DNA from 2 places in the Brevibacterium sp. LAARM3_SD1 genome. Region 1 is predicted to be linked to the other one. Evidence: riboswitches for the same ligand, from Rfam matches in the RefSeq annotation. Region 1 holds a riboswitch; the other holds the start of a gene.
What was found. Region 1 has a riboswitch for thiamine pyrophosphate ahead of thiC (phosphomethylpyrimidine synthase ThiC). Riboswitches for the same ligand answer to the same signal wherever they lie in the genome.
Positions count from the first base shown of each region.

Region 2: another riboswitch for thiamine pyrophosphate. It lies ahead of thiO (glycine oxidase ThiO); the one in region 1 lies ahead of thiC (phosphomethylpyrimidine synthase ThiC).

Region 1 is NZ_JBNFOL010000028.1:1,298-5,008, forward strand. Features, by position in the region: gene AC2W7L_RS14300 (DUF1684 domain-containing protein) at 1-442, opposite strand, end outside; gene AC2W7L_RS14305 (M18 family aminopeptidase) at 576-1,880, shown strand; TPP riboswitch at 1,961-2,069, shown strand; gene thiC (phosphomethylpyrimidine synthase ThiC) at 2,065-3,711, shown strand, end outside.
Region 2 is NZ_JBNFOL010000004.1:110,426-114,136, forward strand. Features, by position in the region: gene AC2W7L_RS03420 (ketopantoate reductase family protein) at 1-738, opposite strand, end outside; gene thiE (thiamine phosphate synthase) at 735-1,418, opposite strand; TPP riboswitch at 1,430-1,533, shown strand; gene thiO (glycine oxidase ThiO) at 1,523-2,701, shown strand; gene thiS (sulfur carrier protein ThiS) at 2,698-2,955, shown strand; gene AC2W7L_RS03440 (thiazole synthase) at 2,957-3,711, shown strand, end outside.

The DNA.
Region 1 (3,711 bases):
CTCCCGCAACAGAATCGCCACCGGCAGAGCCAGAGCCTGCCACGCCCGCGTCGGATCCGCCCGCATTCACCTGGTCCGTGACCGTCGGCAGGGTCGAGGTGTCGCTGGGCACTGCCGGGCTGGTCGCCCGAGTCGGTCCGGAGTTGGTCCCACCCGAATCATTCGTCCCAACACCGCCACCGGCGCCTCCACCCGAGGCACCGCCGTTTTCGACCTTGCTGAGCAGATCGAACGTCTCGGCGGCGGGTCCGGCCTTGATGCCGGTTTTCAGGGACACGGTCACCCACCCGTCGTCGACGGTGAAAGTACCGGGGGCGTCGGTCCAGGTCGATTCGGCGTCGAGCCAGTGCAGTCCGACGACGCTGAGCCAGCCGAACGGTTTCGCCAGTGCCGAGTTTCGTGAGTCGCGCCAGGTGTTCCACTCCGTCACGAACTGGTTCACGTCGAACACTCCTTGCCGTCGCTGGTGCGGTCGCAGGGTCGCTGCCCCCGCCTGATTCTCGAACGCGGTGGCAACCCGGCGCCCGAGACCTGTCTTATGTCATCCAAACTACCGCAAACGATAGGCTGGGGAAATGAATGAATCACTCCCGAGACCGGACACGGCCGCGACGACAGCGGCCGACCTCGGCGACTTCGTCAGCGCATCCCCCAGCTCATACCACGCGGTGGCCACCGCTGCGAAACGGATGGAAGAGGCCGGATTCTCCCGTCTCGACGAGACCGTTCCCTGGGCGCTGACGCCCGGGACCGGGCACTACGTCATCCGCGACGGCGCGCTCATCGCTTGGATGAATCCCACCGTCACCGAGGCGGCTCCCCGGTTCCGCGTGTTCGGTTCCCACACCGATTCCCCCGCTTTCAAGCTCAAACCCGGCGGCGAGTACACCGTCGAGGGCACCCGTCAGGTGGGAGTCGAGATCTACGGCGGGCCGCTGCTGAATTCGTGGCTCGACCGCGAGCTCGCCTTCGCCGGGCGGCTCAGCCTTGCCGACGGCAGCATCGTGCTCGCCCGAACCGGGCCGATCGCCCGCATCCCGCAGCTCGCGATCCACCTGGACCGGCAGGTCAATGAAGGTCTGGCCTTGGACAAGCAGCGTCATACCGCTCCCGTCATCGGTCTGGCCGATCTCGCTGAGGCGGACATCATCGAACTGCTCGCCGCCTCCGCCGGCGTCGATGCCGAAACTGTCGTCGGTCACGACGTCTACACCATTCCCACTCAGGAGCCGGCCCTCTTCGGTGCCGCCGAGGAATTCTTCGCCTCGCCGAGGCTGGACAACCTGCTGTCCGTCCACGCCGGCGTCACCGCACTGACCCAGCTCGATGCCGATAGGCTCGACGGCATCCCCCTGTTGGCGGCCTTCGATCATGAGGAGATCGGGTCGAATTCGCGTTCGGGTGCGTGTGGTCCGTTCCTCGCCGATGTCACCGAGCGCATCGTCGCCTCATTGCTGCCGCAGTCGACGCGCAGCGATTATCTCGCATCGATGGCCTCCTCGGTGTGTGTCTCCTCCGATGCCGGGCATGCTGCCCATCCGAACTATCCGGAACGTCATGATCCGCATGTGCGCCCCCGCCTCGGCGGCGGTCCCCTGCTCAAGCTCAATGCTCAGCAGCGCTACGCCACGGATGCGGTCGGCACCGCGGTGTGGTCGCAGGCGTGCGCGGCCGCCGGAGTCGAATACCAGGATTTCGTCTCGAACAATGCGATGCCCTGCGGTTCGACGATCGGACCGCTGACCGCGACCCGTCTGGGAATGACCACCGTCGACGTCGGTCCTGCCCTGTACTCGATGCACTCGGCACGCGAAATGGTCGCGGTCTCTGACGTCGTCGCTCTCGGCGCGGCCGCGAAGGCGTTCCTCCAGGGCAGCTGACCGCCGCGCCGCATTTCCGGAGGGACTCGATTCCGCCGAAAGTGCAGTTGTCCTCACTGCGTCAGTCGTGATACGAATTGCACGACCCCACGGGAGCCCGCTGCAAGGGCTGAGATCGGACTGGATCGTCCGAGACCGTAGAACCTGATCCGGTTGATACCGGCGTAGGAAGTGAGGACTGCAGTTGACTGCATTCACCCCGGAAACACCTGCCCCAGCCACAGCTTCGCCTGACGCGGTTTCGTCTGCCGCAGCGGCGGACGACCAGTTCACCCTCGAGCAGTATCCGACGCATTCGCCGGCATGGATTGATGACGAGGAACACGGCATCCGCGTTCCCGTGACCCGCATCGATCTCGAGGACTCGAACGGCCGTGCCAACGATCCAGTCGATGTCTACCGCACCGTCGGACCGGGCAGCATTCCGGAGGAGGGGCTGCCGGCTCTGCGTTTTCCGTGGATCGAGAACCGCCTCGACACTGAGACGTATGACGCCCGCGGCCACCGCATCGCCGACGATGGTCGTGCGGCCGTACGCCGGGGTGCCCCGTCTCAGCAGTGGAAGGGACGCAAACCGGTTCCTCGTCGCGCCAAGGCCGGCCGCACGGTCACCCAGATGCACTACGCCCGGCAGGGCATCATCACCCCGGAGATGCGGTTCGTGGCGCTTCGTGAGCAGTGCGATGTCGAGCTCGTCCGTGCCGAGCTCGCCGCCGGTCGCGCGATCATTCCGAACAACATCAACCACCCCGAATCCGAGCCGATGATCATCGGTAAGGCGTTCCTCGTCAAGATCAACGCGAACATCGGCAACTCCGCAGTCACCAGCTCCATCGCCGAGGAGGTGCAGAAGCTGCGTTGGGCCGCGAAGTGGGGTGCCGACACCCTGATGGACCTGTCGACCGGCAATGACATCCATACCACCCGGGAATGGATCATCCGCAACTCCCCGATCCCCATCGGCACCGTCCCGATCTACCAGGCCCTGGAGAAGGTCGACGGCGATGCGAACGCACTGACCTGGGAGATCTATCGCGACACCGTCATCGAACAGTGCGAGCAGGGCGTGGACTACATGACCGTCCATGCCGGCGTGCTCCTGCGCTATGTGCCGCTGACGGCCGACCGGGTCACCGGGATGGTCTCCCGCGGAGGATCCATCATAGCCGGCTGGTGCTTGGCCCACCACGAGGAGAACTTCCTCTACACCCACTTCGACGAACTCTGCGAGATCTTCGCCCGCTACGATGTCGCGTTCTCACTCGGCGACGGGCTGCGACCGGGATCCATCGCCGATGCCAATGACGCCGCCCAGTTCGCCGAACTCGACACCCTGGCCGAGCTGACCGAAAGGGCCTGGGCCCACGACGTCCAGGTCATGGTCGAAGGGCCCGGGCATATTCCCCTCCACCTCGTGCGGGAGAACGTCGAACGCCAGCAGGAGCTGTGCCACGGGGCACCGTTCTATACCCTGGGTCCGCTGGTCACGGACATCGCACCCGGCTACGACCACATCACCTCGGCGATCGGGGCGACGGAGATTGCCCGCTACGGCACGGCGATGCTCTGCTACGTCACACCGAAGGAGCATCTGGGCCTGCCCGACCGCGACGATGTCAAGACCGGAGTGATCACGTACAAGATCGCCGCGCATGCCGCCGATGTCGCGAAGGGCCACCCCGGTGCGACGGCCCGCGACGATGCGCTGTCGAAGGCTCGGTTCGAGTTCCGGTGGCGAGACCAGTTCGCCCTCGGCCTCGATCCGGAGACTGCTGAGGCGTTCCACGATGAGACCCTGCCGGCCGAACCGGCGAAGACCGCGCACTTCTGC
Region 2 (3,711 bases), on a different contig from region 1:
TCCGGCCGTTGCCGCCACGGCTTCGAGCTCGTCGACGATGGCATGCACATGCGACCGGCCGCCGGCTTCCATGATCGCCCCGACCGGAGCACGGAACAGGCAGGTGACGACACCGGCCGCGGCGATGAAGGTCCACTTCTCCCACAGCCCGTCGATGATTCCAGCGACGGTCTGGAGCTTGAACCCCGGCACGTCGAGAGCGTCGGAGATCCGCGCGGGCACCTGGGCACCGTGGAGGTCGCCGATGGTCATCACGGCCAGGTCGGTGAGCTGAACGACGGCTCCGTCTCTGATGGTGCCGACGATCTTGACGAATCCGCCGAGCACCTGTCCGGGGTATCTGTTCTGCAGCTTCTCGATCTGAGCCATGCCGTTGAGGATCGGGATGATCGTAGTCTGCTCTCCGACAGCCGGTCCGATGTCATCGATGACCGAGTCGAGGCCGCCGGCTTTGACCGCGATGATGACGAGGTTGAAGATCCGTGGTGCGGCTTCGAGCTCCTCAGCGGTGATGACATCGACCTGATTCGTCCGATCGGCATCGGGAGCGGTGAAGCGCATTCCTTCTGCGCGGACCGTCGCCGCTCGAGCCTGCCGGAGCAGGAATGTGACATCGCGTCCGGCCTCCTGCAGATAGGTGCCGAAGGCTCCGCCGGTGGCACCTGCCCCGGCGATGAGAATCGACAGATCCGCGCCTGCACCGGTTCCCTGGGCTGCGCTCTCAGCTGCTTGGGTCATTCCAACTCCTCCTTGAGCTCCCGAGCGGCCGCCGCGGGATCCTCAGCCGAGGTTATCGCACGGACGACTACGGCACGGTTCGCACCCGCCTGTCGGACCGCGTCCAGCCTCTCCCCCGCCGCGATCCCGCCGATGGCGAACCACGGTTTGTCCGCCTCGGCGGCGGTGGCGGTGAGCAGCGCCGTTCCCACGGCTGCGCGACCGGGCTTCGTCGGGGTCTCCCAGACGGGTCCGACACAGAAATAGTCGGTCTCCGGGTCCGCTTCGGCGGCGAGCGCCTGTTCGAGGGAATGGGTGGAGCGGCCGAGGATGACATCGGGGCCGAGTACGGCCCTGGCCTGAGAGCTGGTGAGGTCGCCTTGACCGACGTGGAAGACATCGGCGTCGGTGAGCAGTGCGACGTCGGCGCGGTCGTTGACGGAGAAGAGCTTGCCGTGACGGACGGCGGCATCCCGGAGGACTTCCAAGGCTGCGATCTCCGCGCGGGCCTCGAGGCTCTTGTCCCTCAGTTGGATGATGTCGACGCCCCCGCGGTAGGCGGCGTCGAGGAACTCGGCGAGGTCGCCCTGAGAGGTCCTGGCTTCGGTGCACAGGTAGAGCGACGCTTCGGCCAATCGGGCCTGCCTCCAGGCTCTCTTCGTCGGCCGTGCTGCGGTGCGCGGTGGCATCTGTGTGGTCATGGTCATAGAGTAGAGGAGTTCGCGGGAGCCTCCCAACGAGGCTGAGAGGGCGTAGGAGCCGACCGTCAGACCTGATGCGGATCATGCCGCCGGAGGGAGAAGCTGTGAGAGTCATTGTCGTCGGCGCCGGAATCATCGGCCTGTCCACGGCCTGGTACCTGCGCCGCCTCGGTGCCGAAGTCACCATCATCGATCCTGTCCCCGCGTTGGGGGCGAGCCATGCCGCCGCGGGGATGATCGCTCCCGCCGCCGAGGTGGTGTGGGGGCAGACTCCCCTGTACCCGTTGATGCAGGCCTCGGCGCAGATGTACCCGGAGTTCGCTGCCGAGGTGGCGAGCGCTGCCGCGGTCGACCTCGGCTTCACGGATGCCGGAACTCTCGTGTGCGCCGGAGACAGTGCCGATCTGCAGGCACTGCGAGAGCTGCGCGAAGCTCAGTCGCGGTCCGGTTTCGCCACCGAGCTCATCACCGGCAGCGCTGCCCGCCGGGTCGAGCCCTCTTTGTCGCCCGCAGTGGCCGGAGCCGTGCACATTCCCGGCGATCGGTCGATCGACCCGCGTCGGGTCTCCGCGGCTCTGATGTCTGCCCTGACCGCTGACTCAGTGTCGCACCTCATTCGGCAACGGGCAGTCGAGCTGCTGAGGGACGGTGATGCGACCGTGGGCGTCGCACTGAGCGATGGTCGTCGATTGGAAGCCGATCAGGTGATCCTCTGCGCCGGCAGCACCAACAACACGATCCATGGTGCCCCGCAGCTGCCGCTCCGGGAGGTTTGGGGCGATGTGCTGCGGCTGCGCGCCCCCGCCGAGGCGACTCCCCTGCTGACCCGCACCATCCGCGGGCTGGTCAACGGCCGCTCCGTCTACCTGGTTCCTCGCCCCGACGGCGAGATCGTCCTCGGTGCCAGTTCCCGTGAAGACGGACTCTCCGGCACCCCCGCCGGGGCGATCCACCGACTGCTCGCCGACGGGCAGCGACTGGTCCCAGGCATTCTCGACGCGGAGATCACCGATATCACCACCCGAGCCCGCCCCGGGTCCCCCGATGACCTGCCGATGATCGGGCGCATCGATCCCGGCTGCATCGTGAGCACCGGGTACTTCCGGCACGGCATCCTCTTGGCCCCGTTCGGTGGCAGGCTCGGGGCCGAACTCGCCCTGGGAGACGTTGCCGATTGGCTCCCTGAGGGAGCACTCGAGTCCGTGTCCCCACATCGCTTCACCACCGAAACCACTGCCGACCCGAACCACGCAACTGCCTACTCGACGAGGAGCATGTCATGACCGACCGCGAACACCCACCGAGCATCGTCCTCAACGGCGAGCATCATGAGCTCCCCGGTGCCACCTCGGCGCTCGACCTCATCGCCGACGTCACCGGACGGGAGCTGCAGACTGACGGGACACCGGCCGACGGCGGACGTCTGGGCATCGCCCTGGCCGTCGACGGTGAAGTCATCCGTCGCGGTGCCTGGTCCGGATTCGCCTTGGCCGACGGGCACACCGTCGACATCGTCACCGCAGTGCAGGGAGGCTGATATGAGCTGGACGATCGATGATGTGGAGATGTCGTCTCGTCTCGTGATGGGCACGGGAGGGGCGAGCTCCCTGAGCATCCTCGAAGACGCCCTGATGGCTTCGGGGACCGAACTGACCACGGTGGCGATGCGCCGCTTCGACGCCGAGTCGAGAGACTCGGTCTTCACCATGCTCCAGCGTTTGGGAATCCGAGTGCTGCCGAACACCGCCGGCTGCTACACCGCCCGGGATGCCGTGCTCACTGCCCGCCTGGCCAGGGAAGCCCTGGAGACGAACTGGGTGAAACTCGAGGTCATCGCCGATGAGGACACGCTGCTGCCCGACCCCATCGAACTCTTCTCCGCGGCCGAGGAACTCGTCCTCGACGGATTCACGGTCTTCGCCTACACGAACGACGATCCGGCTCTGGCGAAACGCCTGGAGGATGCCGGGGTGGCGGTGGTGATGCCGGCCGGTGCACCGATCGGCAGCGGACTGGGCATCCTCAATCCCCACAACGTCGAAACCATCGTCTCCCGTGCGCAGGTGCCCGTGATCCTCGACGCCGGTGTCGGCACCGCCTCGGATGCGGCTCTGGCGATGGAGCTCGGGTGCACTGCGGTGCTGCTGGCCTCGGCCGTCACCCGCGCCCACGACGCTCATGCCATGGCCCGGGCGATGGCTCTGGCCGTCGAGGCCGGACATCTGGCGGCCGGAGCCGGGAGGATCCCCAAGCGACCCTTGGCATTGGCATCATCGCCGTTCGCCGGAATGGT